One region of the Faecalibacterium sp. AF27-11BH genome, then DNA from elsewhere that is predicted to be linked to it. Evidence: riboswitches for the same ligand, from Rfam matches in the RefSeq annotation. Region 1 holds a riboswitch; each other region holds the start of a gene.
What was found. A riboswitch is a leader RNA that binds a small molecule or an ion and turns the genes downstream of it on or off. The one in region 1 is predicted to bind thiamine pyrophosphate.
Positions count from the first base shown of each region.

Region 2: linked by a shared signal. The riboswitch ahead of thiD (bifunctional hydroxymethylpyrimidine kinase/phosphomethylpyrimidine kinase) and the one ahead of DWY76_RS04950 (energy-coupled thiamine transporter ThiT) in region 1 are both predicted to bind thiamine pyrophosphate.
Region 3: linked by a shared signal. The riboswitch ahead of thiW (energy coupling factor transporter S component ThiW) and the one ahead of DWY76_RS04950 (energy-coupled thiamine transporter ThiT) in region 1 are both predicted to bind thiamine pyrophosphate.

Region 1 covers NZ_QVGS01000003.1:171,024-174,289, forward strand. The annotation lists gene DWY76_RS04935 (DNA glycosylase) at 1-488, shown strand, start outside; gene bilS (flavodoxin family protein BilS) at 581-1,072, opposite strand; tRNA gene DWY76_RS04945 (tRNA-Ala) at 1,136-1,211, opposite strand; gene DWY76_RS04950 (energy-coupled thiamine transporter ThiT) at 1,353-1,982, opposite strand; TPP riboswitch at 2,065-2,164, opposite strand; gene DWY76_RS04955 (sporulation transcriptional regulator SpoIIID) at 2,275-2,523, shown strand; gene sigG (RNA polymerase sporulation sigma factor SigG) at 2,573-3,266, opposite strand, start outside.
Region 2 covers NZ_QVGS01000001.1:46,119-49,384, reverse strand. The annotation lists gene DWY76_RS00205 (NAD(P)-dependent oxidoreductase) at 1-882, shown strand, start outside; gene DWY76_RS00200 (TIGR00730 family Rossman fold protein) at 925-1,461, opposite strand; TPP riboswitch at 1,558-1,664, shown strand; gene thiD (bifunctional hydroxymethylpyrimidine kinase/phosphomethylpyrimidine kinase) at 1,722-2,522, shown strand; gene DWY76_RS00190 (TENA/THI-4 family protein) at 2,515-3,192, shown strand.
Region 3 covers NZ_QVGS01000007.1:103,667-106,932, forward strand. The annotation lists gene thiM (hydroxyethylthiazole kinase) at 1-693, opposite strand, end outside; gene thiW (energy coupling factor transporter S component ThiW) at 709-1,224, opposite strand; TPP riboswitch at 1,515-1,622, opposite strand; gene DWY76_RS08650 (hypothetical protein) at 1,808-2,044, shown strand; gene DWY76_RS08655 (precorrin-8X methylmutase) at 2,207-2,881, opposite strand; gene DWY76_RS08660 (cobyric acid synthase) at 2,878-3,266, opposite strand, start outside.

The sequences.
Region 1 (3,266 bases):
TCAGCTTCATCATCTCGCAGCGAAAGAGCATCCCGGCTATCCGCAGGGCGGTAGAGCTGCTTTCGGAGCGGTTTGGCGAGCGGCTGGGCAGCGATAGCGAAGGGCCGGTGTATGCGTTCCCGACAGCAGAAGCGCTCTGCTGTGCCGGGGAGCAGGCGCTGCAGGAGTGCGGTCTTGGCTACCGCACCCGCTACGTGCTGCATGCGGCGCAGCAGGCGGCAGAGGGCACACTGGACCTGAAGAAGCTGGCTTCCCTGCCCGATGAAGCACTTTTTGCCCGTTTGATGGAACTGGACGGTGTGGGCAAAAAGGTGGCAAACTGCGTGTGTCTGTTCGGCTATGGCCGTGTGGGCCGTGTGCCGGTGGATGTCTGGATCGAACGGCTCATCCGGGACGAGTTTGCCGGGCAGGACCCGTTCCCGCAGTTCGGGCTGGAAGCAGGCATCGTGCAGCAGTACCTGTTCTTTTATAAAAGAAGCGTGGGATAAGAACCGCGGAGCCGCAGGCAGGAGCGTAGGATCATCCGCTAAGCAAAAAAGGCAACGGCCTCCTCTGTTTGAGGAAAACCGCTGCCTTTTTATCATTTTACCGCCTGCTTTAACCGTTCCAGATCTTCTGCATCCGGGTGAGAAAGGGCGTTGTCAAAATTCTCGATCAGCGCATCCAGATTGGGCAGATGGATCGGCTGCTTTTTCATGCCCTCATACCGCTGGCGTACCGAAAGCGGCATCTTGCCCTGACACATATAACGGCCGAAGACCGTGTTGCTCCTGTCCAGTGAACGCTCCACCTTTTTCAGGATCTTGTTGAAATACTCCTCACTGCCGCCAAAGCCGGCGGTGCCAAAAAGGAAGATGTTTTTGCCGTGCAGCTGCTTCAAAAAGTCCAAAGTGCTTTCGTCAGCGTTTCCCTTGTCTGTCCAGAAGCCCACATAGAGGTCGTCCGCTTCCATGGCAGCAGGGTCCGGGGTGCCAAAATAGCAGCAGTTTTCCTGTGGCAGACAGGCGTGCAGCGTGTCTGCCAATAATTTTGTGTTGCCTGTTTTACTGCTGAATACGATCGCGTAGCTCATAGTTTCTCCTTTGGTCGGTAACAACAAAAAACACCACACGTTTCCGTGCGGTGCTTTTCCTTCTGGTGGAGAATACCGGGATCGAACCGGTGACCTCTTGCATGCCATGCAAGCGCTCTCCCAGCTGAGCTAATCCCCCAGATGTTTGTGCCGTGCCTGACGACAGGAGTAATTATACCAGCGCTTTGCCGGATTGTCAACAGCTTTTTTGGGATTTTCTGCAAAAAAATTCCCGCCGGGGAAATGCCCTTCCCGGCGGGAAAAATGACTGCGAAAAAACTTACGCTCTTGCGTTCTGCGGGTCGAAGATCTGCGGTGCGACACGGATCAGGATCACCACAAGGACCGTGGTCAGAATGGCTTCGGGCAGCATGTAGGTGGCGTTGTACACGGCGCTGTACAGCCAGCACAGACCGTCCACGCTCATGTTGGAGATGCCGGGAAAGCCGATCTCGGTCATCCAGCTGAAAGCGTAGTCGTAGTCCTTCCAGACGATGTAACCGGACAGAAAGCTGCACAAAAAGCGCAGCAGGCACACCACAAAGGCGCTGACACCGACACCCACGGTGCGGCTGCGGAAAGGCTTTGCGATCAGGCAGGCAAAGCCCAGCACCGTGAAGGCCAGAAGGTAGTCCAGCAGCACGCAGCCCACCTGTGCCGTGAGGGTCTGGCAGTATGCCAGATTGCCAAGGCCCTGCACAAGCTGGATCAGGCTGTTGACGAAAGCGGTCATGATGCCCCACTTTGCGCCGTGGCGGTAGCTCATTACCAGAATGGGCACCATGCTGAACAGGGTGATGGAACCGCCGTGGGGCATGAGCGGGATCTGGATCATGCTCAAAACGGTGGACAGAGCGATCATCAGCGCACCCTCCACCAGAATGCGGGTTTTGGAATAGGTTTTGGTCATAGGGATTCCTCTTCTCAGAACGATAGTACACAAAAACAAAATGCGCCCGCTTTCCAGCAGGCGCACGGGGTTTGTGAAAGAACGGACAGTTCTGCAAACTCCCACGCCGGCATTGTCCGGTCAGGTAAAAGGGTACTCCGCAAAACGCGGATCTCAGCCTTTCGGCACCCCTGTTTTTATGTCCATGCAAAAGTATAGCGCGTCCGGCGCAAAAGTCAAGCCCCGGCGGAACATATCTGCCCCGGCCTGTGCATAGGCTGTACCATAAGTTCACAATGGGAGGAGTCTGGATATGAAGGGAGACCCCGAACAGAGGGCGGTACAGCTGGGCGAATATATCGCGGCCAACCGGGCCACAGTGCGTGCGGCGGCAGCGGTGTTCGGGTGCAGCAAGTCCACCGTGCACAAGGATGTTGCGGTGCGGCTGCGGACGCTGCAGCCGGAGCTGTTCCGGCAGGTGCGTGCGGTTCTGGCCTGTAATAAGGCAGAGCGGCATCTGCGCGGCGGTGCGGCCACCCGGCGCAAATACAGCCGCAGATAAAAGACGGCACACTTCCGAACAAAACGGAAGCTGTGCCGCCTTTTTAGGTTCAGTCCCGGGTGCGGAACTGGCTCAGTGCGCCTTTTTCCAACCGGCTGACCTGTGCCTGACTGATGCCGATCTCCCGCGCCACCTCCATCTGGGTCTTGCCCTGCAGGTAGCGCAGCTCCATGATCCGCTTTTCCCGCGGGGTCAGCCCGGCCACGGTCTGCCGGAACTGCAGCCCGCTGATCCAGCTGTCCTCGCCGTCCGGGTCCCGCACCTGATCGATCACATACATCGCATCGCCGCCATCGGTGTACACCGGCTCTTCCAGACTGATCGGCTCCACCACCGATTCCAGCGCGGCGGTCACTTCGCGCCGGGCAAGGCCCGCCGCCTGGGCAATCTCGTCCATGGTCGGCTCGCGGCCCAGCTGCTTTTCCAGCGCTTCGCGGCTCTGCATGGCCCGGTAGGCGGTATCCCGCAGGCTGCGGCTCACCCGCAGGGCGTTGTTGTCCCGCAGAAAGCGCCGGATCTCGCCAATGATCATGGGCACGCCGTAGGTGGAAAAGCGCACCGGCTGAGCGGGGTCAAAATGATCGATGGCCTTGATAAGCCCGATGCACCCCACCTGAAACAGGTCGTCCAGATTTTCGCCGCGCTGGGCGAACCGCTGCACCACGCTGAGCACCAGCCGCAGGTTGCCTTCCACCATTTGTTCCCGGGCTGCCGCATCACCGGCGTGGGCGCGGGCCAGCAGT
Region 2 (3,266 bases), on a different contig from region 1:
GTGGCCATTGAGCCGGTAAGCCTGATTCCTTCCGCTGAGCAGGAACTGCATCAGTACGCAAAAGAAGTGGTGCTGTACCGCGATATCCCGGCCAGCGATGACCAGATCGTGCGGCGCATCGGAGATGCCGATGCCGTGCTTCTGAGCTACACCTCCCGCATGGGCAAAAATGTGATCGAGCGCTGCCCGAATATCCGTTACATCGGCATGTGCTGCAGCCTGTATTCTGAGGAAAGCGCCAATGTGGATATCGCCTACGCCCGCACCCGCGACATCAAAGTGCTGGGCATCCGGGACTACGGCGACCGCGGCGTTGTGGAGTACGTCCTGCATGAGCTCACCGGCATCCTGCACGGTTTTGGAATGCCCATGTTGCGGGACGAGCCGGTGGAGATCACCGGGCTGAAGGCAGGCATCATCGGGCTGGGTGTGTCCGGCAAAATGATCGCCGACGCGCTGCAGTTCATGGGCGCCGACATTGCCTATTACAGCCGCACCCGCAAGCCGGATGCCGAAGCTGTGGGCATGGCCTATAAGCCGCTGGCACAGCTGCTGACCGAGAGCAAGGTGGTGTTCACCTGCCTGAACAAAAATGTCCTTCTGCTGGGCAAGGACGAATTTGCACAGCTGGGCGCAGGCAAGGTACTGTTCAACACCTCCATCGGCCCGGGCTTTGACTCTGCTGCTCTGGAACAGTGGCTTGCTCTGCCGGGCACCCACTTCTTCTGTGACACCCGTGCCGCTGCAGGCCCGGTGAGCGAGGGCTTTTTTGAACGCGAGAACGTACACTGCGCCAATGTTTCCGCCGGGCGCACCAAGCAGGCTTTTGTGCTGCTGAGCCAGAAGGTGCTGGCAAATATCCGCACTGCGCTGGGAGAATGATATAAAAAGGAAACGCTTCCCCGGCCGGGGAAGTGTTTCCTTTTAGGCTTTATTCAAAATTGTTGTGATCTCTTCCAGATTCGCCGCAAATCGGATGCCCTGCTGGCGCTGCGGCGTGGAAAGGCCTTTCTCGATCATTTTGGCAAGCAGTGCTTTCAGGCTGTCGTAGTAGCCGTTCAGATCATACAGGATGCAGGGCGCGTCCAACTGGCCCAGCGAGACCTTGGACATTACCTCTGCGATCTCTTCCAGCGTGCCGGTACCGCCGGGGAATGCGATGAAGGCATCGCCCAGCTCGATCATCTTCGTCTTGCGCTCGGTCATGTCCTTGGTGACGATCAGCTCGGTCAGGCCATCGTGCTGCAGCTCCTGCTGCACAAAGAACTGCGGTTCCACACCGGTCACCGTGCCGCCTGCGTCCAGCGCGCTCTGGGCAAGCTGACCCATCAGGCCGCTGCGGGAGCCGCCGTACACAAGGCGGTGCCCGTTTGCACCGATCCAGCTGCCCAGTTCCCGGACAGCTTCCGCCAGCGCAGGATCATTGCCCGCATTTGCTCCAAGATAGACCGTGATGTTCATGGTATTTCCCCCTTTGTTTTTTCCATTTTACCACGCAGCGGGCCGATTGAAAAGGGCCATCCCCTTGCAAATGCAGCGGCACTGTGGTATTCTTGAACGCAGAAAAAAGGGAGCCTGCAAAAGCAGGCTGAGAGTGGGCTGTTTGCCCAGACCTGTGACCTGATTTGGACAATGCCAACGTAGGGAGATACTGCTGCTTCAAAGTGCGGAGATGCCTCCTTGCGGGCATTTCCGCATTTTTTGCAAAGGAAGTTGTAACCATGAAAACTGCATTGACGATTGCCGGCAGCGATTCCAGCGGCGGTGCTGGCATCCAGGCCGATATCAAAACCATGACTGCAAACGGCGTGTACGCCATGAGCGCCATTACCGCACTGACTGCCCAGAACACCACAGGTGTGACCGGCATTTTTGAAGCCACGCCCGAATTTCTGGCACAGGAGATCGACGCCATTTTTACCGACATCTACCCGGATGCCGTCAAGATCGGCATGGTATCCTCGGCAGAGCTGATCGGTGTGATCGCCGAAAAGCTGCACACCTACGGCGCAAAGCATATCGTGGTGGACCCGGTGATGGTTGCCACCTCCGGCTCCAAGCTGCTGCGGGACGATGCCGTGCAGGCACTGACCGAAAAGCTGCTGCCCATGGCAGAGGTGGTCACCCCCAATATCCCGGAGGCTGAGATCCTTTCCGGCATGAAGATCACCGATGCGGCCGGAATGGAGGCCGCTGCAAAGCTGATCAGCGAGAAATACCACTGTGCCGTGCTGTGCAAGGGCGGCCACCAGATCAACGATACCGACGACCTTCTGTGGCGGGACGGCTGCGGCAAATGGTTCCGCGGCAAGCGCATTGCAAACCCCAATACCCACGGCACCGGCTGCACCCTGTCCAGCGCCATTGCGTCCAATCTGGCAAAGGGCTATGATCTGGATGCATCGGTGGAGCGCGCAAAGGCCTACATTTCCGGCTGTCTTTCTGCCATGCTGGATCTGGGCCACGGCTCCGGCCCGATGGACCATATGTTTGCACTGAAGGGAGAGTTTGTGGGTGAGTGAGCAGACCTTTGTGCAGCAGCTGGTGCAGGAAAGTCTGCCTGTGTGGGAGAAATGCCTGCACTCAGAATTTCTGACCCACCTTGCGGATGGCACACTGGATGAAGCCTGCTTCAAGGGCTACATCGTGGAGGACAGTCTTTACCTGCGGGAATATGCCAAGGTGTTTGCCTGGGGCATGACCAAGGCAAAGGATATGCAGACCATCCGCACCTACTATTCCCTGCTTTCCTTCGTGAATGAGAGCGAGGATGCAGCCCGCCTGCACTATCTCAAGCACTTTGGACTGACCGATGAAGGCATCCAGAGCCTGCCGCTGCGGCCGGAGAACCGTGCCTATGTGGACTCTATGATCGAAGCCGCCAAAAACGGCGAGGGCGCAGCCGAGTGCATGATGGCCTGCCTGCCCTGTATGCTGAGCTATGGCTGGATCTTCCAGAAACTGCTGGAAGAAAAGCCTTCCGTGCAGGATACCCTTTATGGTGCACTGGTGGTGGACTATGCTGGCAAGGGCTATGAGGCGGCCTGCCGCGACTGGGCCGCGTTTGCAGAAAAAGTCTGCGAAGGCCTGAGCAACGAGCGCCTTGCCCGCTGCCGCGAGATCTTCCATGCCTGCTCGGAGCACGAGCTGAACTTCTGGGCCATGGCAGCTTCCCCGCGCAGTGACCTGTAATTTTTCCTAAAATATAAAATGCACCTGGCCTGTGGGTAGAACCGCAGCAACCGGGTGCATTTGTTTTGTTCAGG
Region 3 (3,266 bases), on a different contig from region 1:
CGCAAGGCCCATGGCGCACACTGCAGCTGCAGCGGCTTCCAGCGGATGTCCGGGGTTGGCGGTGACGAACGCCGCCGTCAGGGCCGAAAGCTGGCATCCGGTGCCGGTGATGCTGCTCATCATAGCATTGCCGTTGCGGATGCAGTAGGCTTTTTCGGCATCGGCCACGATGTCGATGGCACCGGTAATGGCAATAACGGCACTCGTCTGGGCTGCAAAGGCCTTGGCAAAGGCCACGGCACTGTCCAGATTGGCCTCAGTAACTTTATCGGCCACATCGGCATCCACGCCCTTGGTGGTTCCCGCGCCGGAGGCCAGCGTTTTGATCTCGGAGATGTTACCGCGGATCACGGTGAACTTTACGTCCCTGAGCAGGCGGAAAGCCGTGTCGGTGCGCAGGCGGGATGCACCCGCACCCACCGGGTCCAGCACCACAGGATGGCCCAGCTGGTTTGCCTTTTTGCCCGCCAGCAGCATGCTGGTGATGGTGCGGCTGTTCAGGGTGCCGATGTTGATGTTCAGACCGCCGCAGATGGTGGTGATGTCCTCCACCTCGGCGGCATCGTCGGCCATGATGGGCGAAGCACCGCAGGCCAGCACCATGTTGGCGCAGTCGTTCACGGTGACGTAGTTGGTAATGTTATGGATGAGCGGGCAGGTGCGGCGCAGGTTCTCGAATTCTGTTTTGAACATTCGGGTGCCCCTCCGTCAGGAAAGACTGTTCTGCATGGAGCGCAGTGCGCCGGAGCGCTGCAGGCTGTACACCAGCACGCCCGCAATGATGGAACCCACTGCAGTGGAGATGAGGAACGGCACGATGTAGGCATAGAACGCGATGTCGCCGGCGCTCTTGCCCATGAGGAAGATGGCCACCGGGTAAGCGCACAGGCCGCCCAGAATGCTGGTGCCGAACACCTCGCCCACCATGGTGGCAAGGATGTTTTTGGTCTTATGGTACACAAGGCCGCACAGCAGTGCGCCGAACATGCTGCCGGGGAAGGCCATCAGGCTGCCCAGACCCAGCAGATTGCGCAGCAGCGAGGCCACAAAGGCCACGCCCACGCCCCACCACGGGCCAAGCAGCACCGCGCAGGTCACATTGACCATGTGCTGGATGGGTGCACATTTGCTGCCGAACATGGGGAAGCTGAATACGCTGCCCACCACGCACAGAGCGCACAGCATGCCGGCCAGCGCCAGCTTTTTCACAGAGAGTTTTTTCATAAGGCAAGGCTCCTTTCCAAACCTGCGGAAGCAGCAAAAACCATACAGCGCCTCCGCAAACAGCCCGCACCCGGTGCCAGACCCGGCGCAGGAACTATAAGAAGCGGTCGAGACTTGCTGGTCTCCTCTCACGCCGGAACACGGCTTCCCATCGCTGACGGTTACAAAGCTCAGGGCGCTCCCCCTCAGCCCGCTGCGGCACTTCCGCAGAAAAGTACAAGGTATCCTCCTTAATGGTAATAGGTACACAACAAAAAACAGGAGACACCTTCCGCGGTGCCTCCTGCAAAAAATCATCCATTCTGACTTCCTACGGCGGCATTATCCGCATCAGGTAAAAGGGTCGAAGTTTGGGTACTTCCTCTCAGCCTGCTTTACAAGCTCCCCTGTATTTGATTGTGACTGTATTTTACACCCTTTGCGCACAAATTGCAAGAGGGGGCAAAGGCGCGCACAGCGGTTCAAAACGTTTTTCACGCAGGTTTTGGGGCGTTTCACGCAGGTTTTATTGAAAAAGAAGGTGAAATATGGTATTTTCAAGGCGGACGCATACCCCCCCGTAAGCAAAAAGGAGGAATTCCATATGAAGCAGACGACCCTGACCCAAAGGCTGCTTTCGGCCATCGTGGCGCTGTGCATGGTGCTGAGCGTGTGCGCACCCGCCTTTGCGGATGTGACCGACCCTGATATGGCCAAGGCCGCACAGTGGTGCACCGAGCAGGGCACCATGGGTGCCAAGGGCGACCGCTTCGAGCCCGAAGGCTGGACCCCGAAGTTCAAGGTGATCGAAGTGTGGAACAAGGCGTTCCCCGCAGCCTGATGCCGGCAGTGTGGATGCCGTGCTCGGTTCGGACCTTTTCCGTGAAAATGGGGCTGTTGCAAAATAGCTCTCTGAAAAAATCATGAACAAAACCCGGAACCTTTTCTCGGCCAAAACGGCTCAAAAAGGGTTCCGGGTTTTTGATGTTATACTGTTTCCGCCTTATCCGTTCCACCCTCTGGCAGAGGGGTCCAGCATTTCGGCGGCAGAGTAAATGAGGGCGTTGCAGATGGCTGCAGCCACATTGCTGCCGCCCTTGCGGCCCATGGCGGCGATGGCAGGCACGCCGTATCGCTCGCAGGCGGCAAACAGTACTTCCTTGCTTTCCACCACATTCACAAACCCCACCGGCACGCCAATGACCAGCGCAGGCCGCAGACCGGCTTCCATTTCCTCCGCAATGGTCAAAAGGGCCGTGGGCGCATTGCCAATGGCCAGAATGGCCCCCGGGTGCTCCCGGGCAGCGCGGTGCATGGCGGCAACGGCACGGGTGGTGCCCGCCTGCTTTGCGGCTTCGGCCACAGCGGGGTCTGCCATGTAGCAGATGGCTTCACCGTTCAGTTTTTTCAGGCCCGGCTTTGTGATGCCCGCCAGCGCCATATTGGTGTCGGTAACGATGAAAGCACCCGCGTGCAGGGCCTTGACTGCGGCTTCCACCGCGCCGGGTGTAAAGCGCAGATTTTTGGCATAGTCGAAATCCGCGGTGGTGTGGATGACCCGCTTGACCACCGCAGCCATCTCCGGCGGCGGGGTCAGGCCCAGCTCGTCCAATTCCCTTGTGATAATGGAGATGCTCGTCCGTTCAATGTCGGCGGGCAGATGATGCTGCGGTGTCATGTGTTGTCTCCTTTTTGCATTCCCATGGCGGCATAGATGGCGGGCATATCCAGTGCCGCGCGCACACCATCGGCAAGCAGATCAAACTGCTGCTGACGGTACTGCTCCATGGGGATAAGCTCGGCCCCGGCCGGATCGATGCCCTTCCGTTTGCACAAAAATGCGGTCAGTTTTTCGGTCAGTTCGCCGGTGTCGAACAGGCCGTGCAGATAGGTACCGAATACACCGTCCTGCACACAGCCCTCCGGCGTGCCGTCTGCAAGGATGCAGAACGCACTGCCCCGCACCTCGGTGCGGCCTGCGTGGATCTCGTAGCCCGTCAGCTTTGCGCCTGCAAAGGGTTCTGTGGTCACACAGGCTGTGGTCTGGGTCAGGTGCTTTTCGG